Linked DNA regions of Verrucomicrobium spinosum DSM 4136 = JCM 18804. The protein of the gene in region 2 interacts with the protein of the main gene of each other region in a pairwise test. Links are inferred from orthologs where the notes say so. Each region holds a gene or a part of one and is shown on either strand. Other genes may lie near its edges.

Region 1 (9,769 bases), 2.4 Mb from region 2 along the record:
CGGTATTTGCCAGATCCAGCGTCTCCAGGGAGGCATTGGTCTCCAGCATGGAGGCAAGATGCTGCACCCCTTCAAGATGAAGCGGATTGCGCTTCAACCACAGGGATTTCACAGTGCGATTGTCCCGCAACGCGTCCGCGAGCGCAGCCGAGCCGCTGGTGCCGATGCAATTCCCGGCCAGATAAAGGGTCTGGAGGGACGCACCTGTCTGGGGATTGCTCACCAACCGGGCAACCTGAGCGGCACCCGCATCCCCCACGATGTTATTGCCGAGGAGGAAGTGCTGGACGTTGACATTGTGTTGCACGGAATCCACCAGGGTGCCGATGTGGCGGTCGGCCACGACCTGCTTGCACATGTCCATGCGGCCCTCGCAGTCGAGAGCACCACGCGTGAACTCCATGCGGGGCAGGGATTCAGGAGCGCCTGTGCCGGACTCCAGATGCTGGAACACGGGTTTCAAATCTTCCAACGGGGCGATATCCACCGGCATGGGTGTAGGATGCAGGATGCCGTCCGAGAACGGCGCCTGCAGAAGGGCTTCAAACTGGGCACGATGTCCCGGGAGCCGGGCGATGCGGTACGGATTGTCCTCCACATGCGTTGGCTCCTCGATCTCGCGCTGCTCCAGCCAGGCCTGGCGGAGCTTTGCCAGCAGGCGGCCATACTGGATGTATGCGAACGTCCGGTCCTTGTCTTCACAAGGGAAGAGATGGCGGGCCAGACGATGGGCCAGCTGCGTTCGTTTGTCCTCCGATCCGCCCAGACGGGGCGCGATCATACCACTGTCCCCGACCCGACCTCCCGCGGCGAGACACGCCTGATCTTCGGCCAGCTTGGCAGCCAGCAGCTCGAAGGACAGTGTTTCGTTTTGGATGAGGGCATGAGTATGCATGGTTTTTAGGGGTGTGGTTTTCACGGCGGCATGCAGACACCTTGTTGGTGTAAACCGCATGACCGCGCCGCCTAAAAGAAGCGGGGTGTATTTGTCTGTTGTTTCTTTTGGGGTGCTTCTTTTTTGAAGACGGGTGTTCATCTATACACTCTTTGCCGGAATTGGCAAGATTTTTTGCATTAGGTTCCCGATTTTTTTAAAAATTGGGGTGCGGAAAATGAGGCCGACGATTCCCATGGGCGGCGTGGAGAATATTGGGAGAGCCAAGTTTTACACACCTTGGTTCCCACCCATAACATACCTTGTGACATTCCCGGGTGGGAAGTTCACACTGGCAGCAGCACGAGGCGCATCATCGCAACCGGGCTTGGGAACTCGAACCCGGAGGGTTCACCATGCGTAGCCACGGGTCGACCGAGTGTAGCGAGGGCTACCCGTGGAAAGCTTCCATTCAGATGCTACCGCGGAGCGGTAAGCCCATCGTGTGGCCAGACCCCTGACGTCATTCCCGAGATGCACCCAGCAGATTCTCTGGTCGCTATGGGCCTACCGCTCCGCGGTAGAATTCGACCCCCAACCAACCATGGGTAGTCCTCGCTTCGCTCGGCCGACCCATGGCTATTCATGGCGAACCCTCCGGGTTCATGAGACAACGGGCCAGACAATTCCTAATTCCTAATTCCATCACTCCTTCACCACCAGACGGAACTTTCCAGAGCGTGGATCTACCGCCAGATCATCCACCTCCTCCACCTGGAATCTCACGTTGGACATCTCCTTGCCCTCCAGCAGCCCGCGCAGGGTGCGATGGACGGCTTCGTGGGTGGAAGTTCTTTCCTCTACTCCGAGGCCGTTCTCCAGGCGGGCGCGAAAGCGGAAGGAGGTCTTGTCCTCCAGCACCACCTGCCAGGCGTTTAGGCCCGGCACAACCAGTTCTGCCACAACAATCGGATGAATGAAATCCTCCTGCCCGTGCACGTTCGTAAAGACAAGGGCGTTCTCTTGCCGGCCCACCACCTCCCGTACGCGGGTATAGGGGTACCGGCTGGGAGCGGCCTCGCGGTCGGGCACCAGCACGTCGTCCATGCGGTACCGGATGAGGGGCATGGTCTCGTTGAACAAATTCGTCACTGCGGTGTAGTCGTCACCCAGTTCAAAGATGAGGTCGTCCTCCAGCAGGTGCATGCCTTCCACCCCGCGCAGTGACATGGCCATGTAGAGATGCTCGCTGGAGGCGTAGCCATTGAGCACGGGCACGCCGAAGACCCGCTCCAGATACGCCTTCACATCCGGCAGCAGCGGTTCGCCGCCGTTGCCCAGTTCCGTTGGCTGGATGCGCAACTCGCCGCGCTCCTGGGCCTCGGCCAGCATCTTCAGGATGGCTGCGTAGCCGCTCAACACCTCCGGCTGGAAGCGGTTGAGCTCCTCCACGATCTTGCCCAGCGGCTGGCCGACATCGAAGGTCCGCACGTCGTGGAAGAAGCTGTTGGACCCCTGGTTGCCAGTCAGCATGAGACTCACGCCGGCAAAGTGGCCCTGGGTGGCTGCGACAAATGCCACGCGCTTCCGCCACCGCAAGCGTGAAGCCCGCGCCACCTGGCTGGCACCGCGAATCCAGTCGGCCTTGGAGTAAACAAAGTAACCGATGGTGCCAGAGGTGCCAGACGTGTGCAGCACGTGATATTTGCCATCCATCAACTCCGCCGGATCCGCCGAACGGGCGAGGAAATCGGCGATGCGCTGACGGCTGATCTGGCGGTCCGTGACGATTTCGTCAAAATGCTCATTCACCTCCCGCTTGGTCAGCAAAGGGAAGTCCGTCGGCACACACGTGGCGGGGTCGATCTGCCGCTCTTTCATAAGGCGACGGTAGTATGGGGATCGCGCTTGCGCCCAAGCCGCAAGTTTGCGGAATTTGCGCAGCTGCGCCGCCTCCAGTTGCGAGCGGGTGAAACGGCCATTCCGCCAGTGATTCCACAAGGCCTTAAGCCACAGAAAGGATTCTCTAGGGGGGTGAAACCTCATGGCGATGGGAGATATTTTGGAGTTCCCGGACCGGGTTGTGGTCTTGGGAGACAGAGGGATACGTGCAATCGGGATCAACTCACAGCGGCATCCGGACAGGACCCTTAGACACCGCGTTTCGCATTTCGTAGCGGCCCCGAAAAAATCAAGGGCCGCTTCGCAGGAGACGTAAGACTTGAAGACTCCTGACAGAAGACCTGAGCAGGACCTGTAGGAGGACATTCCGCAGAACCTGTCACCCATGGGAGTCTCCAACCGGGCGGGCGACCTCAGCTAGGCTTCCCACTTTCCTCCCTCAACATTTCGCTGACCGCCCCCCCTAGTTCGAGGCATCACGTCCACTTAAGCCCACCCTGCCACTGTCGGTGCCATGGAGAAAAGCGCAGACGTGATGATAAGACCCGCACTCTGGCCCATTACTATCCGGTCTCGCCTCGTTCCCTGTCTCTATCCACGCTCATGCGCCCTTCGTTCCTGCCGCCTCTTCATGCTGCCATCCGCAGCCTCTCCCTGCTCGCCCTGACAGCGGGGATTGCGTCTGCGGTCCACGCCTCCGATGTAGAGCTCACCGAGACCGTGCAGCTCCCGGAGTGTCACAGCCTCGGCTGGGTGCGGGCCAACACGCAGCCCAAGGAACAGAAAACCTGGGACGGTGTGCTGGATGAGGCCAAGTGGGGCACGCCCTCCCCGCAGCAGGCGGTGTCCCGCAACTGGGACTGGCGGCTCACCGATGAAGAGTGGCGGCAGGCGGTGGCAGCCAAGGGCGAGGGGAAGAAGGAGGACGTGAAGTTTGACCTATGGATCCCCGCCGGCGTGAAAACCGCAAAGGGCATCGTGGTCATGTCCGGTCACGGCAGTGGAGAAAACCTCTTCAAACATCCGGAACTGCGCAAGCTGGCTACAGAGCTAAACCTCGCACTGTTCAAGTTCGTGGGCAATCCCATGCAGCGTGGCTTCTGGCCCCGCAGTCTGCTTTACGACCGGCTCAAGGAATTCGGCCAAAAGTCGGGACACCCTGAGCTGGCGAACGCGCCGCTCTTCCTCTACGGTCACTCCAACGGCACCGGCTTCTCTGCCATTTTCACCGCCACCGAGAGCAGCCGCGTCTGGGCCTGGGTGTCCATGCGACCCGGCACGACCTTCCAGGTGTACCAGCCCGGAGCGGCTCAAGTGCCTGGGCTTGTGATCTTTGGCGAAGACGATCCCTTCCTCGCCCGCCCTTCCAAGGAGGAAAACCTGACCGTGGTGGAAGTCATGCGCAAGAAACACGCCGCCCTCTGGACCTCTACCGTGGAGCCCAAGACGGGTCACGGCCCCGGCGGGAAGACCTGGCCCCTCGTCTTCTCCTTCCTCCGCCATACTTTCGCCGCCCGGGTACCCACAGATAGTGATCCGGGAAAAGGACCGATCAAACTGACCGTGCCCGCCGTGGAATCCGGCAACCTGGGGAAGAACTGGGATCCGGCTACAGGTGGGTATCAGACGCTCAAGACCGCCCCGTTTCAGACCTACTCCGGCGAGAAGGCAACCGCATCTTGGTTGGTGAATGAAGCGTTTGCCAAAGACTGGCAGTCGTTCCAGAGGGAAGGGAAGGTGGCGGGAGGTTCTTAGACCCTGTTTGGACAAAAACATTCCATTGTGACATTGCCACCCACTGTGGAGGGCTTCCAAGCGCACTGGGTGGATGGTCGCGATCGGCACCATCGTAGCAAGGACATGCGTTCAACTCAGCCCCTCTGCCACCGACGGCACGCCCTGAGCCTCCCGCGCCCAGTTCAGTCCCGAAGGCAAGGCAGCGCCACGGTCATGGGACATGCGCCCCGGACCGACGAAGACGGTCGGACGACTTCTCGACCATGCCCGACAAGAGAAGAAGCCGGACGGGGCCACTCGGTCCGTCCGGCTTCTTTAGTTTCAGGGGGTGTGTCAGTAACCGAGGAACAAAAATGGCCCCAGTCTCCCCGAGATAAATAATGCGCCGACGGACTTCCCTCCAGCGGACAGGATCTGTCCGCTGCCGAGATCGTGGAACCGACGCAGAGGGGTGCGAGCCAGCCTGGCATTGCCCTGCTGTCCTTCCCCGGTGAATTATTCTCCGGCTTCGTCGTCGCTGATGGCGGCGCTGGGCAGGCCCGCGCCGTTGCTGCGGCTGCTTTTGCTACCGCTGTTGGCGAGTTTCTCAGCGAGGCGGGCTTTGACCTGCTCTTCGACGTCCGCATAAAGGGCGGTGTCGGCCTTGAGGGCCTCTTTGCAAGCGTCGCGCCCTTGGGCGAGTTGAGTGCCCTTGTAGCTGATCCACGATCCGCGCTTCTGAAGGATGTCGTACTCGAGGGCGAGGTCGAGCAGCGAACCCACGCCGCTGATGCCTTCGTTGTACATGATGTCAAACTCGGCCTCAGTGTACGGAGGCGCGAGCTTGTTTTTCACCACCTTGACCTTGGTGCGGTTCCCGGTGGTGGTGCCGTCCGAGCTCTTGATGGCTCCAATACGGCGGATGTCGATGCGGACGCTGGAGTAGAACTTAAGGGCCTTGCCACCAGGGGTCGTCTCGGGGTTGCCGAACATGACGCCCACCTTCTCACGGATCTGGTTGGTGAAGATGCAGCAAGTGCGGGCTTTGGAGATGATGGCGGTGAGCTTCCGTAGGGCCGCGCTCATAAGGCGGGCTTGGGCCCCCACGGTGGCGTCGCCGATCTCCCCTTCCAGTTCCTGGCGGGTGACGAGGGCGGCCACGGAGTCGATGACGATCACATCAAGGGCGTTGGAGCGCACCAGCGTCTCACAGATGCGCAGGGCTTCTTCACCGCTGCTGGGCTGGGAGACGAGGAGCTCTTCCATCTTCACTCCCAGTTTCCGGGCGTAGTTGGGATCAAGAGCATGCTCCACGTCGATGAAGGCGGCCAGACCGCCGGTTTTCTGAGCCTGGGCGATGACCGTGAGGGTCAGCGTGGTTTTACCGGAAGATTCCGGGCCGTACACTTCGACCACACGACCGCGGGGAAAGCCGCCTATGCCAAGAGCTTGGTCAATAAGGAGGTTGCCAGTAGGAATGATGGAGATTTCCGTGCGATTCTCCTCGCCCATCCGCAGGATGGAACCTTCACCATAATCCTTGTGAATCTGCTGGATCGCCATCTCCAGATTCTTGGCCCGGGCGTCTGCAATCTTGTTGGAGACGGGTTCAGAGGACGTTTCTTTGGGTGCGCGGGCCATACGGTGTCGGTATTAGAGTTTGGTGAACAGTTGAGAGCGATAATGTTCGATTGAACAGGAGTTGCAACTCCTATTTTGAGAAATGTTTCTGCACTGGAGGTCACTGCCCCAGTGCAGGAGGCTTAGATGCCGTCCAGCATCTGCTGAATCATGCCATGCGGGCCCATGTAGCTGAGGGCCATGCTGATCACCCGCCAAGCGATGTAAAGCAACACCAAGACGTAAAAAATGCGGGGCAGCCACTCGGCGGCCCGATCTTGGGCGCGGGAGGCGAGCTCGGCCTCGGCGCGAGCCCAGCGACCCATCTCGATGTCCAGTGTTCCTGTCTGTTCCGCGGTATCCACGGCGCTCCCCAAGGATTTGGGAAGCGCTCCGGTAGCTTTCAGCGCTGGTGCCAGGGCCTGACCGTCCTCCACACTCTGGGCGGCCTTGAAGCCTGCCCCCTCCAGCACGGCGCTCTGGGAGGCTTTACCCGCCATCCGCAGGATTTCTGAGATGCGCAAAGCCGCCAGCAGCCCCGTCTCGAACACCTGACAGAACCGGGCGAGCGCCCAGTGGCGACGTGCGCCGCCCACCAGCGGAATGCTGCCCAGCAAGCGGTCCACCCCAGGGGACTGGGCGGCCATCTTGAGCACGAACCACCAGCAGGCCCCCAACACGGCTAGCGCCGCCCAGATCATCAGCAAGCGACCGCCGGTCTGGAGCAGGTAGTCCTGCAAGCCGCCGCCATTCCACATGCGGGTGAAATCCGGGAAGAGAGCGCCCACATGCAGCAGAAGCACGGGGTAAATGAGGGCCCCGATGGCCTTGTCCCGGCTCTTTTGGCGAAGCTCGAAGTAGTGCGCGAGGTGCTCGCAGGAGGCCTCGAGGCGGCCGCCTTTCTCCCCAGCATCCAGCAGGCTGATCTCCAGGGGTGTGACAATGCCGGCGTTGTGCCGGGCCACGGATTCTGTGAAGCTGAGCCGTTCGGCCAGCCCTTGTTTGATGCCGTTCAGGTAGGAACGCATGGAAGCCGGGGGCCCCTGCTCCAGCAGCAAATCCACGGAGCGGTCCAGATGCATGCCCGCCCCCAACAGCTTGGCAAATTCATGGTAAAGCTGGGCGCGCTGCTTGGTCGTCATGCACGCGCATCAAAACACAGGCCGGGGGCGCAACACAAAGGTTTTCCGGTGAAAGGGCATCTTTGTGTGGTAGAGCGGAGGAGGTTCCTCACATGCAGCTCCCAGAAGACGAAAAGTGGATGCGCCTGGCCCTGGCCGAGGCCCGGCGTGGTATTGGTCTCACCTCGCCCAACCCCGCCGTAGGCGCGGTCCTGGTGAATGAGGGCCGCCTCATCGGACAGGGCTGGCACCATCGGGTGGGCCAGCCACACGCGGAGGTGGAGGCTCTACGGAACGCAGAAGCGAACGGTCACGGGGCGGAGATTCGCGGGGCGACGGCCTATGTCACCCTCGAACCCTGCTCCACCCACGGTCGCACTGGCGCATGCACGGTGGCGCTGGCGAAGGCCGGGGTGAGCCGCGTCGTCTATGGAGCCACGGATCCCAATCCGGGGCATGCCGGGGCGGCCGACCGTCTGCTCCAGGAGGCGGGCATCGCGGTGTTGAGCGGCGTCCTGCGTGAGGAGTGCGAGGAGGTACTGCGCCCCTTTGCCAAATGGATCACGACCGGCCTGCCCTATGTGGTGGCCAAGGCGGGGCAAAGCCTGGATGGCCGCCTCACCCGCCCTCCGGGGGAATCCCAGTGGATCACCAGCGAGGTCTCACGCGCTCATGCCATGCAGTTGCGGGTGCAGAGTGACGCCATCCTCATCGGCGCGGAGACGCTCCGCCGTGACAACCCGCGGCTCACGTTGCGCGGCGATGCCGTACCGGAGGGGAAGATCCAGCCCTGGCGCGTGGTGGTGACCCGCGGAGGGGATTTGCCCAGGGGCGCGAACCTGTTCAATGACGAGTTCAAGGAGCGAACCCTCGTGCTGGAGGGGGAACGTTGTTTCCCTGAGATCCTCCAGGAACTGGCCGCCCGGGGAATCACCAGCTTGCTGCTGGAGAGCGGCGGCAACCTTCTAGGCCAGGCCTTTGCCGCTGGGGCGGTGGATGAGGTGTGCTGGTACATTGCCCCCAGAATCTGCGGCGGCGGCACCATGGCGGTGGGCGGGCTTGATTTTGCCCTGGGAGCGAAATCCGTGGAGCTGGAGAAGGCACGCGTGGAGGTGTTGGGGAGCGATGTGTGCGTGCGGGGGTTGGTTGTCCGGCAAGTGGCGGAGAGGGCGGGTTGATGTGGCCAGCCCCTGATTCCGTGCAGCATGCGAGAGGTCACCCCAACAGCCTCCTGCTGGCCGCTCCACCAGGTTCATGATATAACCCTCCACACGAACCAATAACCTCGCCTCCCTACCAAACCTGCCACGCCCGCAATTCAGAGTCGCTCCTGGCGAACACGCGGTTCCCGGCGAACGCTGGATGCGCCCAGGTCTTGCCAATGATCTGATGACGGGCGAGCTCCTCCATCTTCTCCGGAGTGAAGCGGGCGTAGAAGAGCTCGCCGCTGGCATTGAGGCCGCAGGCGAGATTCTGCTTTTCATCCAGCCAGACGAGGCTGATCTGGGGGTTGCGGTCTTTGGGCGTCAACTGATGGCCGTCTTTCCACTGCACCCTGCCGTCCTGAAGACGGAAACAGACGACACCCTCCGCCTTGGTGAGGAGGTACACGTACCCGTCCTTGTACAGGGGCTGGCTCATGAGGCCGCACAGGTTTTTTTCCTCGCTCCAGGCAAGGTTCACCTCCTTGACGTCCTTCTCCCCCAGACGCAGGGCGCGGGAGCCGTGCCAGTAGCCGGACACGAAGAGCAACCCCTCATGATACAGGGGCTGGGCAATAGAGACGCCATAGGTGATTTCATAGGGAAAGCGCCAGTGCTCCACGCCCGAGTCCGGGTTCATGCTGGTGATGTGCTTGGGGCCCCACTGGATGAGCTGGGGACCGGTGGGCGACTGGATCACGACGGGGGTGCAGTAGCCGGCGGGATCACTGCCACCGCGCCAGCGCTCGCGCCCGCTGGCCAGGTCCAGAGCCACGACGCTGCCACCCGGTTGCGCTCCGCAGTGCAGCAGCACGGTGTCCCTCCAGAGGAAGGGGGAGGCTGCGAAACCCCAGGTGGGGATGACGCCACCGTGGTCCTTCACCAGATCCACCTGCCAGTGCACCTTGCCGGTGATCGCATCCAGACACACCGCCACGCCCCGGGCGCCAAGAGTATAGGCACGCCCTTCATGCACTGTCACTGAGGCACGCGGACCGTTGCCGTAGTCCATGGAGTCGTAGCTCGTCGGGTAGGAGTGCTCCCAGTGCAGCTTGCCGTTGGCTGCGTCAAAGCACAGGACCCTCTCCACCTCCGCCTTTCCGGAGCCCGACTGGCGGTCCATCACATACACCTTGCCCTGGGCCACGGTCACGCCGCCGTAGCCGCCGCCCAAAGGAGCCTTCCAGAGCAGACGCGGCTCAGACTCCGCCAGATCCGCAGGGCGTCCTGCCGGATTCCATCGGCCATTGCCATCGGGTCCGCGAAAGCGGGGCCACTCCTCCGTGCCACTGGCCCTGACGGGGTGAATGGCAACGGCGCAAAGGTTCACCGCC
Region 2 (4,090 bases):
CATGGGCCCCCTCGTGGCAGTGAACGCCGCTTTCTGGAGGCCACCCGCAGTTTGGAGGCTGCCAGCCATACCCTGAAATCGGACGTGGAATCCCGCCAATCCCCCCGTAAGCTACAGGGTACCTTCTACTCGCTGAGGAATGCGATGGATCAAGTCTCCCAGTCCAGCCAGGACGTGCGCCTGACGGAGCGGACCCGGAGCCTGCTCTGGCAAACCCGCACCCTGGTGAAACAGGTGGAGGACCAGAAAGGTTACCTCTTTGCCCGTGCTGAAGACAGGGACCGTCATGATCACGACCATGACCATGATTACGACAAGGGCCGGCCCCGGGGTCCTGGTGGGATTCTGAAGAAGCTCTTCGGGAACTGATCTACCCTCCTTGCTTTCAGCGTGAGTCACTGGCGTGGCTCACGCTTTTTTTGGGGCAGCTCCCTGACCAGCCCACACCTGCCATATCCGCCACTTGCACGAATCTCCCGTTTGCATGAAGGGAATGCCCCATGCGGCTCACCCGTTATCTCCTTGCCCTTGCGGGCGGATTTGCCCTCACTTTTGCCTACCCTCGCTGGAACATCGGCCTGCTTGCCTGGCTCTGGATCTTCCCCGTTCTTTACGCTCTCTGGAGCAACCGGCTCTTCAGTCTGGAGAAAAAGAAGTCCAGAGTGCGACACGGATTCAAGGTCGGCTACACGGCGGGACTCGCCTTCTTCGTGCCCAATCTCGCCTGGATACGGCATTCCTCCCGGGTGATCCATGGAGCCGTCGGCAACGAGTGGATGGGCTGGGGCCCCGAACTGATGGGCATGGGAGCGGTGCTCGGGTTGAGTTTTTACCTGTCTCTCTATTGGGGCCTGTGGGGAGCGTTCGCCGCATCCATCGCCCGCCCTCGCATCAGCGCGGACGGATTGCCGACCGCCGGAGATTCAGGAAAACTTTTCAGCGTCTCTCTGGAATCTCTGCGGTCTGCGTTCCTCACGGGTGCCATGTGGGTGGCCTGCGAGTGGCTTCGCGGCATTGTCATGACCGGATTTGGCTGGAATGGTCTTGGAGTCGCCCTCCACTCTAACATTGCCATGATCCAAAGCGCGGATCTGGTGGGGGTCACCGGCCTGTCCTTTCTCCCGGTGTTTGTCGCCGCCATCGGGTACAACACCGTGCTGCGTTTTCGGCAGGAAGTCCGCACCTCCCGCGTCCGTCCCCATGCGGACTTCTTCCTCGCCATCTGCCTCTTGCTCGCCAACTTCGGTTACGGTGTGTATCAGCTCTCCCGCCCCTCAGGAGAGTCAGTGCGCCTCAATCTCCTGATGGTGCAGCTCAACCTGCCCCAGGGTGAAAAGTTCCTGGCAAGGGGTACGGGTGAAGGGGTCGAGGAAATCTACCACGGACTGGCACGGCTCACCGAGCTCTTCGTGACCCGTCCTTCGGACAACAAACCCGATCTCGTGATCTGGCCGGAAAGCGCCCTCCCCTACCGCTTCCATGATCCCAATCACATTCCCTTCCTCAACGACGTGCTCGGCATGGGAGACTTCTCCCTGCTGACGGGGACGGACATCGAGCTCCCCAATGAGGCAATGTACACCGGAGCCGCTCTCATGAAAGGGACCTTCGACAACCACCAGCTTTATCAGAAGATCCATCTCGTTCCGTTCGGCGAGTACCTGCCGCTCCGGGAGATCCCTCTGGTGCGTGCCGCATTGGGGAACGTGCTCCCGGGCGATTTTCAGCCGGGCACTTCCACCGAGCCTCTCCTGCTTGATCGTCCTGAAGGCGTCCAGTTGATCCCGCTGGTCTGCTTTGAAGACACTGTGGGTCGGCTTGCCCGAAAGTTCGTCCGCGAAGCCCCCCAACTCATCGTCAACCTGACCAACGACGGCTGGTTCCTTCAGAGTGAAGAAAACGAGGTTCACCTCGCCAACGCCATCTTCCGCTGCATCGAACTGCGTCGTCCCATGGCCCGGGCGTGCAACACGGGAGTGACATGTTTGATCGACGCCCAAGGTCGCATCCCCAAAGGTGCCAAGTTGATGGACCGCAAAGGCAGCGTCTTCACCAAGGGAGTTCTGGATCAACAGGTCAAGATTGAGAAGAAACCGGAACTCACGTTCTACGCCCGCTTCGGCGATCTGTTCTCCATCGTCATGCTCAGCCTCTGTGGACTCACCATCGCAGGGAAACTCATCTTCTCTCGCAAGAAGAAGACCGCCCCATCTCAAACGGGTGAAGCAGCTTCAGGAGTCAACATGCGATAAAGAACCAAGAACCTATACCAGCCTCACATAGAACTTCCCGGGCAACGGTTTCACCACGCGTTTGATCTCCAGTTTCATGAGGGTGGCCGACACCAGTGAACCGGAGAGGGGGCTGCACCGTTCAGCGATTTCATTGATGTGAGCCTCTCCTGATCCGATGGCTTCGAACACGGTTGCCTCGTCTGGAGCAAGCGTGACGCCCGGCTGCACACTTTCCATCTTGGGCGCTTGCGGCTCAGTCGGGAAGAGTGTCATCAAGTCGTCCAGCACATCTCCGCCATCCAGGATGAGCTTGGCCCCCTGTTGGATGAGCCGGTTGCAGCCTTGCGATGACGGCCTGTCGATGTTGCCTGGCACCGCATAGACCGTCCGCCCCTGTTCCACGGCTTGTTGCGCCGTGATGAGAGATCCGCTTCGGCCCGGAGCCTCCACCACCACAATCCCGCAGCTCCATCCGCTCACAATCCGGTTGCGCATGGGAAACGTCTGCTTGTCCGGCGGACAATCCACCGGGAATTCACTGATCACGGCCCCGTTTTCAGCGATCTTCTCTGCCAGGGCTTTGTTTTCTGGCGGGTACAGTTTGCCGTGACCTGAGCCGATGACCGCAATCGTCCGCCCCTTGCTGGCCAGCGCCCCCTCGTGGGCCGCAGTGTCGATGCCTCGCGCCAGACCGCTGATCACACTGTAGCCGGCATACGCAAGCTGGAAGCCCAGCTTCTTGGCCGTGCTCAAGCCATACTGGGTGGCATGCCGTGAACCCACGATGCCGATCCCATGCTGATCCCGCGGGAGCAGCGTTCCCTTCACGTAAAGCACCAACGGCGGATCATAAATCTGTTTCAACAGCTTGGGATAGCTCGCGTCCTCCTGCGTCAGGATGGTGAGCTCTTCCTCCTCGATTCTCCGCAGTTCCCGGCTCAGATCCACCCGATCTTCCCACCCTGCCACCACTTGGGCCAGCTCTTCCCCAAAGCCCTCCACCCGCTTGATATCCGACGCCAGAGCCGACAAGGCCTCCACCGGCCCACCAAACCACTCCACCAAGCGCCGCACCCGAACGGGACCGATTTTGGGAAGAAGGTTGAGAACGAGGTAGGCTTCGGTACGGGTCATGGGAGGACAAAGTGGCAATGGTCAGCGCGAAGAAAAACAACTACTCATTTGTACAGTTGTCTTCACGAGTGTCAACTCCCACCATGTCGCGCTACTTCCTGCAGCGAGGTCTGCATCTCATGCCCGTGCCCTAGCAGCAAAGGGTCCCTCGATCACGGCGCTTGATCCCCAGCGCCCCAGCGTCTTGGACTGTTGCCAGAAAGTCTGCACCAATAATCGAGGCTGCCTGAAAACGCTCTAAAACCGCAGCCCTTTGATCGCAGTGATGATGTGCGCTTCGGTCACTTCCTTGCTCACGTAGGCATCGCCCAGCGCCCGCAGCAAGACAAAGCGAATGCTTCCTTCGCTGAACTTCTTGTCGTGTTTCATGTAGTCCAGGATGGTCTCGGTGGTCATCCCTTCCGGAAGCCGGGTAGGCAGGTTGAAGAGCTTCACCATGTTGGCGATCTTCGCGCGACCAACAGGCGGCAGTCCGGCAAGCTGAGCGGACAATGACGCTGCCGCAATCATGCCGAGGCTGATGGCCTCCCCGTGCAGTAGCTGACCATAGCCTGCGCTGGCCTCAATGGCATGGCCAATGGTATGGCCGAAATTGAGCAAGGCCCGCTCCCCCTTCGTTTCATGTTCATCCGCTTCCACAATGCGGGCCTTGATTGCCACATTGCGGTGAATCAAAGCGGCAAGATCGCCTTTGCCCTCTGCCACTTCGGCGATGGCTTCAA

What was found.
Region 1: the proteins of dprA (region 2) and recA interact in binary tests that used the Bacillus subtilis proteins (3 or more experiments, as listed by UniProt). The link is inferred for Verrucomicrobium spinosum DSM 4136 = JCM 18804 from one-to-one orthologs.

The regions. Positions count from the first base shown.
Region 1 is NZ_ABIZ01000001.1:8,012,966-8,022,734, forward strand. Bases 4,072-6,954 are described here. They hold recA (recombinase RecA), read right to left. Parts: upstream 6,134-6,954; coding sequence 5,009-6,133; downstream 4,072-5,008. Other genes in these bases: VSP_RS32305 (dienelactone hydrolase family protein), read left to right, coding at 4,072-4,531; VSP_RS32315 (type II secretion system F family protein), read right to left, coding at 6,256-6,954. Also shown: VSP_RS42850 (leucine-rich repeat domain-containing protein), read right to left, coding at 1-895; VSP_RS32300 (phenylacetate--CoA ligase family protein), read right to left, coding at 1,580-2,920; more of VSP_RS32305, read left to right, coding at 3,380-4,071; more of VSP_RS32315, read right to left, coding at 6,955-7,254; bifunctional diaminohydroxyphosphoribosylaminopyrimidine deaminase/5-amino-6-(5-phosphoribosylamino)uracil reductase RibD, read left to right, coding at 7,347-8,411; VSP_RS32325 (outer membrane protein assembly factor BamB family protein), read right to left, coding at 8,527-9,769. UniProt on the Bacillus subtilis protein: Multifunctional protein involved in homologous recombination, DNA repair and competence.
Region 2 is NZ_ABIZ01000001.1:5,574,802-5,578,891, forward strand. What follows is about bases 1,317-4,090. They hold dprA (DNA-processing protein DprA), read right to left. Parts: upstream 3,369-4,090; coding sequence 2,265-3,368; downstream 1,317-2,264. Other genes in these bases: lnt (apolipoprotein N-acyltransferase), read left to right, coding at 1,317-2,252; aroB (3-dehydroquinate synthase), read right to left, coding at 3,606-4,090. In the rest of the region: VSP_RS22760 (hypothetical protein), read left to right, coding at 1-369; more of lnt, read left to right, coding at 501-1,316. UniProt on the Bacillus subtilis protein: Protein that helps load RecA onto ssDNA during transformation. Binds cooperatively to circular ssDNA, is able to bridge different segments of DNA. Favors the loading of RecA onto SsbA- or SsbB-coated ssDNA and formation of RecA-DNA filaments.